3 regions of the Desulfonatronum thiodismutans genome follow, and region 3 is predicted to be linked to each of the others. Evidence: predicted binding sites of a transcription regulator. Region 3 holds the regulator's gene; each other region holds the start of a gene.
The links. The regulator sigma-54, encoded in region 3, starts transcription at its own class of promoters, with help from an activator protein. The targets are predictions, from matches to a motif close to CTGGCACGGNNNNTGCTT.
Positions count from the first base shown of each region.

Region 1: the regulator sigma-54 is predicted to act here: its motif matches at 2,097-2,114, upstream of GY33_RS0108480 (PspA/IM30 family protein).
Region 2: the regulator sigma-54 is predicted to act here: its motif matches at 2,664-2,681, upstream of GY33_RS0108430 (LeuA family protein).

Region 1 covers NZ_JPIK01000011.1:163,101-167,607, forward strand. Annotated here, with positions in the region: gene treZ (malto-oligosyltrehalose trehalohydrolase) at 1-640, opposite strand, end outside; gene GY33_RS0108475 (sigma 54-interacting transcriptional regulator) at 906-2,003, opposite strand; gene GY33_RS0108480 (PspA/IM30 family protein) at 2,164-2,892, shown strand; gene GY33_RS0108485 (envelope stress response membrane protein PspB) at 2,944-3,192, shown strand; gene pspC (envelope stress response membrane protein PspC) at 3,189-3,566, shown strand; gene gnd (decarboxylating NADP(+)-dependent phosphogluconate dehydrogenase) at 3,580-4,507, opposite strand, start outside.
Region 2 covers NZ_JPIK01000011.1:152,068-156,574, forward strand. Annotated here, with positions in the region: gene nifD (nitrogenase molybdenum-iron protein alpha chain) at 1-502, opposite strand, end outside; gene GY33_RS0108415 (P-II family nitrogen regulator) at 687-1,061, opposite strand; gene GY33_RS0108420 (P-II family nitrogen regulator) at 1,058-1,417, opposite strand; gene nifH (nitrogenase iron protein) at 1,488-2,312, opposite strand; gene GY33_RS0108430 (LeuA family protein) at 2,735-3,874, shown strand; gene GY33_RS0108435 (hypothetical protein) at 3,944-4,156, shown strand; gene GY33_RS0108440 (nitroreductase family protein) at 4,335-4,507, opposite strand, start outside.
Region 3 covers NZ_JPIK01000004.1:327,418-331,924, reverse strand. Annotated here, with positions in the region: gene lptC (LPS export ABC transporter periplasmic protein LptC) at 1-334, shown strand, start outside; gene GY33_RS0102140 (LptA/OstA family protein) at 335-898, shown strand; gene lptB (LPS export ABC transporter ATP-binding protein) at 895-1,620, shown strand; gene rpoN (RNA polymerase factor sigma-54) at 1,684-3,117, shown strand; gene hpf (ribosome hibernation-promoting factor, HPF/YfiA family) at 3,189-3,734, shown strand; gene GY33_RS0102120 (PTS sugar transporter subunit IIA) at 3,738-4,187, shown strand; gene rapZ (RNase adapter RapZ) at 4,254-4,507, shown strand, end outside.

The DNA of each region.
Region 1 (4,507 bases), on a different contig from region 3:
CCGGGCCGAAATGATTGTAGACCACGTCCAGAAAAACCATCAGCCCCAGCCCATGGGCCTCGTCGATGAGACGCCGCAAATCCTGAGGCGAGCCGTAGACCGAATCCGGGGCAAAGGGCAGCACCCCGTCATACCCCCAATTGCGGCGACCCGGAAAATCGGCCAGAGGCATCAGCTCCACGGCCGTGACGCCCAGTTCCTTGAGATATGGCAAGCGGGCGCGGACTCCGTCATAGGTGCCTTCCGGCGTGAACGTGCCCACATGGAGCTCGTAGAGCACGGTCTCCGCCCAGGGCCGCCCTTTCCAGTCCGAATTCTCCCAGGTGAACCCGGCGGTATCCACCACCTGGCTCGGCCCGAAGCCGTCCTCAGGCTGAAAGCGCGAACCCGGGTCCGGGACCAGAGTCTCGCCGTTGATCTTGAAATGATACAAGGAGCCGACCCCGGCCTCGGGAACCAAAACCTCGCGCCAGCCGTTTCCAGCGTCCGCCATGGCCACGCTCCGCTCCGCTCCCTCTCCCGTCAGGACCACGTCCACGTGTTTGGCTCCCGGAGCCCAAAGCCGAAAACGTACGCCGGCGTCTTCGAGACTCGGGCCAAAGGAACACCTTTCCAAGAAGGATCTAATCTGATTGTTCATGGTTTGCTTTCCTTGTTCAGTGCGTGAGTGAAAAAAAGCCGCTTTGTGTGGTCGTGAAGAAAATAAATGTGTTATTACCATACACAACCAATACCTGGCGGAATCCTTTACGCAACACACGGACGGATTGATAAACGGCAAGCCTTGGCTCCTAATCCATGCCTTTGCCCTCAGCCCGGATCATCCGAATGTTTTCCAGCCCACTCGGTAGGGTGACCAGATCCGCGTTCCGTGACAGTTATTTTCACCGTCACCCCACGATTCATCACTTTCTTGAGCCAGCTTCCCCCTCCAACTCAAGAGCCTCCCTATGTTTCCGGTACAGACCGCGGAATTGATGATAGCGAAGGCCGAGGATTTCAGCGGCCCGACGCTGGTTGAACCTGACTTGGCGTAATGCTTGGCGCAGGCGGCGGCGTTCCAGTTCGTCCACGGCTTCGGGCAGGCTGAGCTGTTCGGGAATGGGCTCTTCCGGAGTCCTGGCGTGATCGGTCGATGCGTCGGACAGAGGAGATCGTGGGGATGATGCTTCATGTGCTGTTTTTCCAACGGTCGCGACCCTTCCCGCTGACGGCATCGCGGCAAAAGGGTCCAGAGTCAGCTCCTTGATCACTGTCGCGTCACCGGCCCGAAACACGGCCCGCTCCACGACGTTTTTCAATTCCCGTACATTGCCCGGCCAGGAATACGTTTCCAGGGCCTTGACCACGGACGCCGACAGGCGTGGCGGTTCGAAACGGCCCAGTTCCACGGCCATCCGGGCCGCGAAGTGCTCGGCCAGCAGTACCGCGTCACCGTGCCGCTCGCGGAGCGGCGGGACGCGCAGGACTTCAAAGGCCAAACGGTCCAGCAGGTCGGGCTTAAACCGCCCCTGGGCCGCCAGGGCGACGAGATCGGCGTTGGTGGCCACGATGATCCGGACGTCCACCTCCAGGGGCGAGGAGCCGCCAAGGCGCTCCACGACTTGGTACTCGGCCACGCGCAGAATCTTTTCCTGCATGTTCAGGGGCATGGTTCCGATTTCGTCCAAAAACAGGGTACCCTTGTGCGCCGCCTCAAATCGACCCCGCCGCAACCGGACCGCTCCGGTGAAGGCTCCCGGCTCATGGCCGAAGAGTTCGGATTCCAGAAGCGATTCGGACAAAGCCGAGCAGTTCACGGCCACCAGCGGCCCCTGCCAGCGATGGGAATGGTAGTGCAACCGAATCGCGGCCAGTTCCTTACCCGTACCCCGCTCACCGACGATGATTACGGGCCGGTTCACCTTGGCCACGGCAACAATGTGCTCTTGCAAGGCTAGGAAGGCGTCTGAACCCCCCAGGGCTTCGGGTATCGTGGAGATGCTTGTGGTGATATTCGCCATAGATTGTTTCTTTCTGCCGAATAGTATCTGAGCTCGTCAAGCACCATCGCTATTCTTTTTCCGCAATACACTGAAATACCGGATGATCATATTTTGGCACGCCATATGCTTTTTCGAGAAACGACCACATCGCCCCGGAAACCGCAAGGAGGACCATAGTATGGGTATTTTCACCAGATTTCGAGATATCATCAGCTCCAACATCAACGCCATGCTGGAGAAGGCCGAGGATCCGGAAAAACTTCTGCGCCTGATGATCCAGGAGATGGAGGAAACCCTGGTAGAACTCAAGGCCTCCTGCGCCGGAGCCATGGCCACGGCGGTCAGAATTCGCCGGGAATGGGAACAGGTTGACGCCAAGGTGCTGGGCTGGGGAGATAAAGCCGCCTTGGCCGTGGACAAGGGCTACGAAGACTTGGCAAGAGAGGCTCTGCTGGAGAAACGGGAGCTGGAGGCCAAGGCAGATCGGTTGGCCGGGGAGTTGGCCGAAAGCGAGGGAATTATCGAAGGCTACAAGGCCGATATCGCCACGCTGGAGGAAAAGCTGCTCTCGGCCAAGGACAAACAGCGTCTTCTCATCCAGCGACACATGCGCGCCAAGGGCCGCAAGCGAGCCGGGCTGGATATGCGCCGGGCCGACTCCCATGCGGCCATGTTGCGCTTCGAGGAGTTCGAGCAGCGCATCGACCGGATGGAGGCCGAAGCAGATCTGGCCGGTCCCTGGGCAACCTCCTCAACTAGTCGTCAACGACAGGGGAAAAGTGAGGAGGCCTTTACGCTGGAGGAAAAATTCGCCAAGTTGGCCGCGGACGAGGATATCGAACGCGAACTGGCCTCCTTGCGCGCCAGAAACGCTGCTCCGTCCGGGCCTGACCAGACGGGGCTCTAATCGGCCTCTAGCCGGTTGCCTACTCCCCAACCACAACCAAGGAATACGACCATGATGGGTTTTCTGACCACCCTGGTTCTCGCCGGAACGGCGTTGATCATCGTTTTCTTCCTGGGCGTGATCGTACTCACAGGTATCCGCCATTTCCGTTCCGGCCCGGACGGAGGATTATCGCCGGAAGAGACCGACGAAGCCCGCATGATCCAGGAGATCTATCAAAGCTTGGAAAAACTGGACGCCCGGGTGGACAACCTGGAATCCATCCTGATGCGCCAAAACGATGAAGGTGGTCCAAAATGATCAATCAAGCGGGCCGGGATAGGCTCTACCGCTCCAGGAGCGGCATGATTCTCGGGGTGTGCAAGGGCTTGGCCCGGTACTTCGACGTGTCTCTGTTCTGGACCCGGGTCATCGCCGTGATGCTGATGTTCTTCACCGGCTTCTGGCCCCTGGTGGGCATCTACCTGCTGGCCGGGTTCCTACTCAAGCCCGAGCCCGTACTGCCCCTGAACAACGACGAGGAAAGCGATTTCTACCAGGCCTACGCCCGCTCCAGGAACGAAGGCCTATCCAGAATCAAAAGCAAATTCGACCGCCTGGATAAACGCATCCGCCGCCTGGAAAACGTGGTCACATCCAAGGAATTCGACTGGGATCGCCGATTCAGGCGGTAGGTCGAAGGTCCGATCAAACGTTATACGTCGAAGACGCCGTCTCGCCTCCCGTTCCCGTCCAGTTGGTGTGGAAGAACTCCCCTCTCGGTTTGTCCACACGCTCGTAGGTGTGCGCGCCGAAGTAGTCGCGTTGGGCCTGGAGCAGGTTGGCCGGGAGGCGTTCGCAGCGGTAGCCGTCATAGTAGCACAGGGACGCGGCCATTACCGGGGCCGGAACGCCCAGGTCCACGGCAGTTTTCAGAACCGTACGCCACGCCGCCTGAGCCCCGGCCAGGACTTCGCGGAAGTACGGAGCCAGCACCAGGTTGGCCAGATCCGGGTCAGCGTCGTAGGCCTCCTTGATTGTGCCCAGAAAGCGGGCCCGGATGATGCATCCTTCCCGCCAGAGCAGGGCGATCTCCCCGAAATTCAGATTCCATCCATATTCCATCGACGCCGCGCGCAAAAGTTGAAAGCCCTGGGCGTAGGAGCAGATCTTGGCCGCGTAAACGGCTTTTTCCAATTGATCCACTACTGCGGACATGTCGCCGTCACTGCCTTGCGAGGCAGCCTTGCCAGGGCCGGAAAGGTAGGGACCGGCCGCGACCCGTTCATCTTTGATCGCGGAGAGGAAGCGGGCAAAGACCGCCTCGGCGATCTGGGGGATGGCCACACCCAGGTCCAGGCCAACCTGGGAGGTCCACTTGCCCGTGCCTTTCTGACCGGCCGTGTCCAGGATCAGATCCACGGTGGGCGTCCCGCTTTCCGGGTCCACGTGCCCGAGGATGTCCGCGGTGATCTCAATGAGATAGGAGTCCAATTCCCTGGTGTTCCAGGCCGCAAAAATGGGTTGGATCTGGTCCGCGCTCATACCCAGGCCTTGGGATAACAAATGATAGGCCTCGCAGATCAACTGCATGTCGCCGTATTCGATCCCGTTGTGGACCATCTTCACGAAATGC
Region 2 (4,507 bases), on a different contig from region 3:
CATCGTCGCCGATCAGACCCACCGGACAGGTGGAGAAGATGGCGATGGCCTTGGGATGGAACAGTTCGTAGGCCTCCCTGATGGCCTGCTTGAGCTTCTTTTCCCCGCCGAAGACGATGTCGTTTTCGTTCATGTCCGTAGAGAAGGCGTAGGGCATGAAGTTTTCTTCGGCATCCGTCTCGGTGTAGGTTTGGTTGCGCCGGGTCAACCAGGAGTAGAATCCGCAGCCGATGGGCCCGTGGGTGATGTTCACAATGTCCCGTGTCGGGCCGAGAATAACGCCCTTGCACCCGGCGTAGGTGCATCCGCGCATGGTGATGATGCCCGGGATGGTCCGGACGTTGGCGCCCATTTCCGGAGTCTCCGCGCCTTCGGCCTCCTTGACCATGATCTGCTTGGCCCGCTTCCGGGCCACCTTGGTCGGATATTTTTTCAGAAGATCCTGAACCAAATCGGTTGGATCCATCTGAACGATTTTTTTCTTCTTCGTGATTGTGGTCATGCTTCCTCCTGGCAGGGCCTAGCTTACCTACTCAATTTTGAGACAGTCCTCACATGACGACAGTTCGTTCAAAAACCCCAAGTGCAAGGAGCAAGAGAAAATCAAGGTCGAAGCGTATTTCTTCATACGTGAGAGTTTGATTTTCTTGCGGCGACGCGGCAATTGGGAGTTTTTCAACGGACTGCTAGTCTATGGATTTGTTTCCCTTTTCCCCAGTGCGCACCCGGACGGAGTCAAAGACCGGGCTGACGAATATCTTCCCGTCGCCGGGCTTGCCGGTTTTGTTCACGTCCATGATCGTGCTCACCACGTCTTCTACCTGGTCGTCCGTGACGACCACGGAAAAAACGCGCTTGGGGTACAGCCTGCCCTTCTCTCCAAGCAGCTCGGCGGCTTCCTCATATCCCTTTTCCGCGCCCTTGAGCAGAGCGGAATTGATCAATCCCTTGCCCCGGCCCTGGGCCTCCAGAGCGAAGAACGCGGGCACGCCGGCTTCGGCCAGAGCTTCCTTGGTCTTGTTGACCATGTTCATCCGGATGACGGCGGTGATCTCCTTCATACCCCGACCCCCTTCAGGTCCGCGCCTTCGGTTTCCTTGATCCCGGAGCTGATGGTGTACATTTCCTCCACCGGGCTGAGAAAAACCTTCCCGTCGCCAAATGCGCCCTTTTCCCCGGTTCGGGCCGCTTCCATGATCGTCTTGACTACGAAGTCCTTGTCCTTTTCGCCGACCACGCTCATCAGCAGGACCTTGGGAATCTCGTCGTAGGTGATCTCCCCTATCTTGATGCCGCGCTGCTTGCCGCGACCGGCCACGGAAAACTTGGTCACCGCCGGATACCCGGCATCCATCAACGCTTTTAAAACCGCATCCACCCTTTCGGGCCGGACAATCGCTCGGACCATGATCAACATATCGCTTCTCCCTTATGGTTGGTTGAAATGTGGGCAACTATACAGCGGATTAATCCGAATAATCAGAGATCTAGTTGGCGATGCCGTAATCAATAAGCAGTTTTTCCAGTTCATCGATTTCCATTGGTTTGGGCACGATGAACATCTCGTTGCCGTCGATCTTCTTGGCCAGGGTGCGGTATTCATCGGCCTGGGGATGTTTGGGATCAAAGTCGATGACCGTCTTGCGATTGATCTCCGCCCGCTGGACCATGTTTTCTCGAGGCACGAAGTGAATCATTTGTGTTCCCAGACGCTTGGCCAGCTCCTCGATCATCTCCCGTTCGTTGTCCACATTACGACTGTTGCAGATCAGCCCTCCCAGGCGCACCCCGCCTGCCTCGGCGAATTTTACGATGCCTTTGCAGATGTTGTTGGCCGCGTACATGGCCATCATTTCACCGGAAACCACAATGTAGATTTCCTGGGCCTTGCCTTCGCGAATGGGCATGGCGAATCCGCCGCAAACCACGTCGCCCAGGACGTCGTAAAAGACGTAGTCCAGGTTCTTGTCTTCCTTGTAGGCCCCGAGCTGTTCCAGCAGGTTGATGCTGGTGATGATCCCCCGGCCCGCGCAGCCCACGCCAGGCTCCGGACCTCCGGATTCAGTGCAGACGGTTCCGGCAAAGCCGTCCAGCAGCACATCGTCCAGTTCCACGTCCTCACCCTCTTCCCGCAGGGTATCCAAGACCGTTCGCTGATGCAGACCGTGGAGCAGCAAACGGGTGGAGTCCGCCTTGGGATCACAGCCTACGATCATCACCTTGCGACCCATTTCGCCGAGAGCGGCCACGGTATTCTGCGTCGTGGTGGATTTTCCGATCCCGCCCTTTCCATAAATAGCAACCTTGCGCATACGTTCCTCCCGGAGATTGAGTGTTGAGAATGCAAGCCATAGGGCAAGGAGCATGCCAGAGGCGAAAACCAAATCGCCAGAACTAATTAAAATTAATTATTTTAGATTTTTGAAGTATTGTTTTGCCGAAACGAGTTCAGCTGGTCTCCCATGCAGACCCGACAAAGGTGAGCAACAATTTTGTAAGACGCCACGGTTTTGTAGGAGCCCGTGATTATGTAGGGGCACGGCGCGCCGTGCCCCTACAGGTTAGCGAGAATGTTGCGGGGTGATGGCCAGGGCACGGAATTCCGTAGGGGCACGGCGCGCCGTGCCCCTACAGGTTGGCGGTGGAAACGTGGTAAACGTACCCTGGCACCGATCCTGCTTGTTCCGGTCAAGGGGCGTGATAGTCAGGCCCGAAACAACGACAAGGAAACCATATGCTCATCGACAGTACATTGCGCGAAGGCGCGCAGATGTTCGGCGTCTACTTCTCGGACGCCCAGCGCCGGGACATCCTCTCCGGGTTGATCCAGGCAGGGATAGACGAAGTGGAGATCGGCTGGGTAGGGCAGGACGGGCTGGAGGATCTGCTCCGGCACGGAAGAAAGGAATATCCGTCCGAACGGACCAGACTTACGGTTTGGTCGCCGCTACGGTTGCTTGATCTGGATCGCATGAACGCCATGGGCGTCAGGCGCATCCAGTTCGGCGTCCCGGTTTCGGACGCCCACATTGAGCATCGGCTTGGCACGGATCGGGCAGGACTATTGCTTCGACTTCAAAACATATTGCGCCGAGCAGCGGAGTTGGAGATGGCGTTCGTCGGGGTCGGGCTGGAGGACGTATCCCGGGCGAACCGGGATTTCGCTTTGCAGGTCGTTCGGGTGGTGGAGGAATGCGGAGGCAGGCGGGTTCGCCTTTCAGACACCGTGGGCCTGCTCACGCCGCTGGAAACGGCGGAACTGACACGCTGGTTCACGGACCGGACCGAATTGGCAATTGGATTTCACGGCCATGACGACTTCGGCATGGCCACGGCCAACGCCATCACCGCCCTGGCCTCGGGGGCCGAAAGCGTGGATGTGTCCGTGCTGGGAATCGGGGAACGGGCCGGGATCGCGGCCCTGGAAGAGGTCGCCGGTCACCTGAACCTCAGGCGGGGAGCCGGCTATGATTTGAAGCAGTGCGCCCGCCTGGCCCGTATGGTCGCCGAGGCGGCCCAGGTGCCCCTGGCCCGGAACAAGGCCCTGGTCGGAGAGGATCTGTTCGCCTGCGAAACCGGGTTGCACCTGCAAGGGTTGTCGAAAGACCAAAGCCTGTTCGAACCCTATGCCCCGGAAAAAATCGGCGCAAGCAGAAAGCTGGGTCTGGGCGACAAAATCGGAAAGTCAGCCGTCCGCCACGCCGCCCACCAGCAAGGCATCGCCGTGCCCAGTCACGGAATCGAAAACTTGACCCGCCGCGTCCGTCTCCTTTCTCAGGCTTTGGCTCGACCACTGTTTAACGAAGAGTTCAGGGCCTTGGCCATGACCGCTGACTCCGCGGCCTCAAGCTCAGAGTCATGCTACGCCCCCTAAAGAATCCTCGCGCATGTCCGATAAAGACTTGGAGGCATCGTTTTTTTCATCAGCCAACAAGGAGGTTTTATGGAACTTGGAACAGCAGCGCAAAGTCAAACAGGCATCGCCATGATGGCGCAGACCCTGCAAAACGCTACCATGGGGGCGGATATCGTCACCAAAACTCTCGGAGCGGTCAATCAGCTCAATGCCGGGGCAGGTGGCGCGGCACAACCCGTAGACACCAGGGCGGTGGCTGAAGCTACCGGAAAGGGTCTGAGGATCGACGCGGCGGTATAAATCCAGAACCAATCCCTCACGATGCCGCTTTCATGAAGCGCGGAGAGCAACGATTTCGATTATTCGTCAACCTGATAAAATGGGATGACGACGGATGAAGTCGGCTTTCCGCCAAAACAACCGGCCGGTCGCGGGAGTCCCGTGACCGGCCGGATGTTTTTTGAATCCGTGCTAAATATCACCATCCATTCTTGTGCACCCGGTCCGCTTTGAAACGATCCTTATGCGTGAACTCCTGGGCGGGCCAGCCCAGAGGCACGATGGCATGGGCTTCCACGCCGCCAGGCAGGCCGAGAATCCGGCGGACGGCGTCCATCCGTTCCAGGATCGGAGCGACCCCGGTCCAGACCG
Region 3 (4,507 bases):
GCTCAACTCCCCGAATATTGTAAAAAGCCTGGATGGTCGGGACATTCCCGTGATCGTCAGCGCCCCCTTGGGGGAGGTGGATCAGGCCACCAGCGACATCCGGCTTTGGTCCGGAGTGCATATGGAACATGGTCCGACCTATCTCAATTCCGACGAGGCTGTTTTCGTCCAAATTGATGAAACCATATTTTTGCACGGGGACATCCTCCTGGATCGCCAGGGGCTGCAACTCCGCTCGCAGCGGGGTGACGTGGACCTGAACACCTGGGTGGTCAACGCCGAGGGCGGAGTGGAAGTGATCATCGCCAAAGACAGTTTCGGACACGGTTTGTAGATGGAAACTCGGTTTTCATTGCCCCGGCTTTTGAGGGTTCCGTTTCTGGTCGTCTTGGTTACGCTGTTTCTGCTTCCCGGCTGGAGTTCTTCCGCGGAAGATGAGGCCATCCCGACGCGGATCACGGCCGAGCGGTTGCGCTACTCCCATCGCGACCATCAGATCGAGTTTATCGGGGACGTGCGGGTGGACAGACCGAATTTTCAGCTCCGCTCGGAACGGCTGGTAGTGCTTTTGCGAACCCTTCCCCGGGAAGCCCGGCCCGAGGGCATGGTTCCGGAACAGGATATGGAAGCTCAAGTGGACATTGAACAAATGATCGCCTTTGGCCAGGTTTTTTTGAAGCACGAAGACCGTGTCGGTCACGGCGACATGGCCACCTATTGGGTGGACCAGGGCGTCCTGCGCCTGGAGGGCAACGCCCGGGTGGAAGAAGGCGGGACCCGATTGGAAGGCAACGTGATTACGCTCAATGTTGAAGAAAGAGAGGTGGATGTGCAGGGACGCACAGATCGTCGAGTGGAAGGAATGTTTCTTTTGCCTCGCGAGCAGGGGGCACGGTGAAGGCCCTTCTCTCCGGCAAGAGTCTGCGCAAAAGCTTCGGCCAGAAAGAGGTGGTCCGGGATATTTCCATTCGGGTCGAGCAGGGGGAGATCGTTGGCCTTTTAGGTCCCAACGGAGCCGGGAAGACCACCACGTTCTACATGCTGGTCGGGGTGATCAAGCCCACCAGCGGGGTGGTGGATCTGGACGGAAGGCGAATCACCACTTGGCCGCTGCATGAGCGGGCCCGGTTGGGGCTGAGCTACCTGCCCCAGGAGAGTTCAGTCTTCAAAAAGCTGACCGTGATGCAGAATTTGCAGATCATTCTGGAGTACACGGACTTCACCCCGGTCATGCAGCGCAGAAAGGCCGAGGCCCTGCTGGAGGAACTGGGCATCGCCAAGCTGGCCGATCAGAAGGCCATGTTTCTTTCCGGCGGGGAGCGCCGCCGCCTGGAAATCGCCCGAGCCCTGATCCGCAATCCGAAATTCATGCTGCTGGACGAACCCTTCGCGGGCATCGACCCCCTGGCCGTGGACGACATCCAGGAGATTGTCATGTCCCTCAAGGAGCGGGGGATCGGGGTGTTGATTTCGGATCACAACGTCCGTGAAACGCTGAAGATTTGCGACAGGGCGTCCATTGTCTTCGAAGGACGGGCCATTTTTGAAGGGTCGCCGGAGGCCATCGTGGCTGACTCCATCGCTCGGAAGGTCTATCTCGGTGAGGACTTTTGCTTATGATTGCTCAACAACCTGGAATGGCTTTCCAACCGTTCAGTCCGATTATGGAGGCGAGAACGCGACATGGCTCTTGAACTGCGCCAGCAACTGAAGTTGACGCAGCAGTTGGTGATGACCCCCCAACTGCAACAAGCCATCAAGCTGCTTCAGCTTTCCAGACTGGAGTTGGTGGAAAGCATCCAGCAGGAATTGCTGGAAAATCCTGTATTGGAGATCGTGCCGGAAAGCATAGACGAGGCTACGGAGACTCCGAAGAAGGACCCCGCCGAGGATCGGTTTCAGTCCGTAAACGTCGAGGAGCCTCGGCAGCTTCACGATTCGGAGTGGCAGGACTACCTGGGGGAATTTTCCAGCATCAGTCGACAGATCCAGGGTCGGGACTGGGAAGTCCCGGAAGAGGGCATGAGTTTCGAGGCCCGGCTGGCCGGCAAGTCCACGTTGATCGGTCATCTTTCGTGGCAGTTGCGGCTTTCGGCCCTATCGGCGCGGGAACTTGCCGTCAGCGAGGTGATCCTTGGCAACCTGGATGCCGTGGGGTATCTTTGCGAATCAATCGAGGACATCGCCGCCATGGCCGGCTGCGAGACGGAGGAGGCGGAGCGGATCCTGCGGATCATGCAACGTCTGGACCCCGTGGGGATCTGCGCCAGAAACCTGAGGGAGTGCCTGCTGATCCAGATGGACGAACTGGGTCTGGACGACCCGATTCTGGTTTCCCTGGTCAAGGACCATCTGGAAGAGCTGGAAAAACGGCGCTACAAGCCGTTGGCCAAGAAGTTCAAGCTCTCCATGGAGGAAATCAAACACTACCTGGACTGCATTCAGCGCCTGGATCCCATGCCCGGCAAGAGCTTTGGCTCCGAGGACCCTCAGTTCACCAGTCCGGATGTTTACATTCTCCAGCACGGCGGCGATTTCATCGTGGTTCTGAACGAAGACGAGATACCGGGCTTGATGATCAACGAGGCCTACGCCAAGGAGCTGTCCGTTCACGACAAGGGGGCCAAGGACTACATTCAGGAAAAGGTCCGATCAGCCCATTGGTTGATGAAAAGCCTGTACCAGCGCCAGCGGACCCTGCTCAAGGTCGCCGAAAGCATCGTCCGGTTCCAGATCGATTTTTTCCGTCATGGGGTGACGCATCTGAAGCCGATGATTCTCAAGGACGTGGCCCTGGACATCAACATGCACGAGTCCACGGTCAGCCGGATCACCACGAGCAAATACATGAGCACCCCCCACGGAACATATGAATTGAAATTTTTCTTTAACAGCGCCTTGGGTATGGACGACGGCTCGGAAGCCGGATCGGAAAGCGTCAAGGCGGAGATCAAGAAACTGATTTCCGAAGAGGATCCCAAGCGTCCGCTCAGCGACGAACTGATCTCACAACTGTTAAAGAAGTCCTTGGGCGTGAACATCGCCCGACGGACCGTGGCCAAGTATCGCATGGCGTTGAACATCGAGTCGTCTTCCAAGCGCAAGGCCATTTTTTAACCATCCCACATGCTCCCAACGGAGCGAATAACCTCAAACCAACCCAGAACGTTTTACTTTGGAGGTGTCGCATGGAAATAACTTTTACTTTCAAGAATTTCGAGCCGTCCAATCACCTCAAGGGCTACGCCCGCGAGCGCTTTAATAAGATCAACCGCTACCTGCGCCCTGAAGATCAGGGTGAACTGGCCGTCAACCTTTCCGTGGAAAAGTATCGGCATATGGCCGAGGTGATCCTTACAGGTAAGGACATGCATTTCTCCGCCACCACCGAAAGCGAGGACATGTACTCCACCATCGATCTGGTCCTGGACAAGCTTGAGGCCCAGGTGCGCAAGACCAAAGAGAAGAACAAGGACCATCGTCGCGGCCAGAAGGGCCAGTCCGCGCGGGTGGACGTGATCACCTTCACCGAGGATGAGACCGGCAAGCGAGCCCAGACCATCACGGAGACCGATAATTTCGAGCCCAAACCCATGTCCGTGGACGAAGCGGCCATGCAATTGGAAGCCCTGGGTAACGAGTTCCTGGTTTTCTTTAATGCGGACATCGAGCGCGTCAACGTTATCTACCGCCGGAAAAGCGGCGACTTCGGTCTGATCGACCCGGGAATCTAATCGATGGTCCTCAGGGATTTTTTGAGCAAGGACTTGCTGCTCCCCGAATTGCAAGCCAGGAACAAGGCGGAAGTGTTGGCGGAATTGGTCGCCGTGCTGGCCCAAAAGGAGCCGAGCCTGGACGCCGAAGCGGCTTTTCGGGTGCTCAAGGACCGGGAAAGTCTTGGGAGCACGGGCATCGGCGAGGGAGTGGCCATTCCCCACGGCAAGCTGGAGGGGCTGGAACGGATCGTATTGGTGGTCGGGCGCAGTGCCGAGGGCGTGGATTTTGACGCCCTGGATCGCAAGCCATGCCATATTTTTTTTATGGTCCTGGCCCCGGAACAGGTCGCCGGGATGCACCTGCGCATCCTAGCGTCCATAACCCGCCTGCTCAAGGACGAGGCCTTTCGGCACGCCTTCCTCACGGCCCAGGACAAGGAGCTTTTCTGGGACGCCCTCAGCTCGGCGTGAAGGTATTTGAACCGTCCACACCGTAGGGGCACGGCGCGCCGTGCCCCTACTAAAAGACAAACCGCGATGAGCACGTACCAAACGCAAAAATCCTGCGAACTCTGTCTGGTTATGATCGCCGGACAATCCGGAGCAGGCAAAAGTACGGTCCTGAATGTCTTTGAGGATCTGGGGTATTATTGCGTGGACGGTCTGCCCGCCGGGCTGGCTGGACAGTTGCTGACTCTGTCCGATGAGATGAAGCTGGATCAGTACGCCGGGGTGGCCTTGGGGCTGGATGTGCGGCAATCTGACTTCGCCCTGCAATGGGAGCAGTTCGT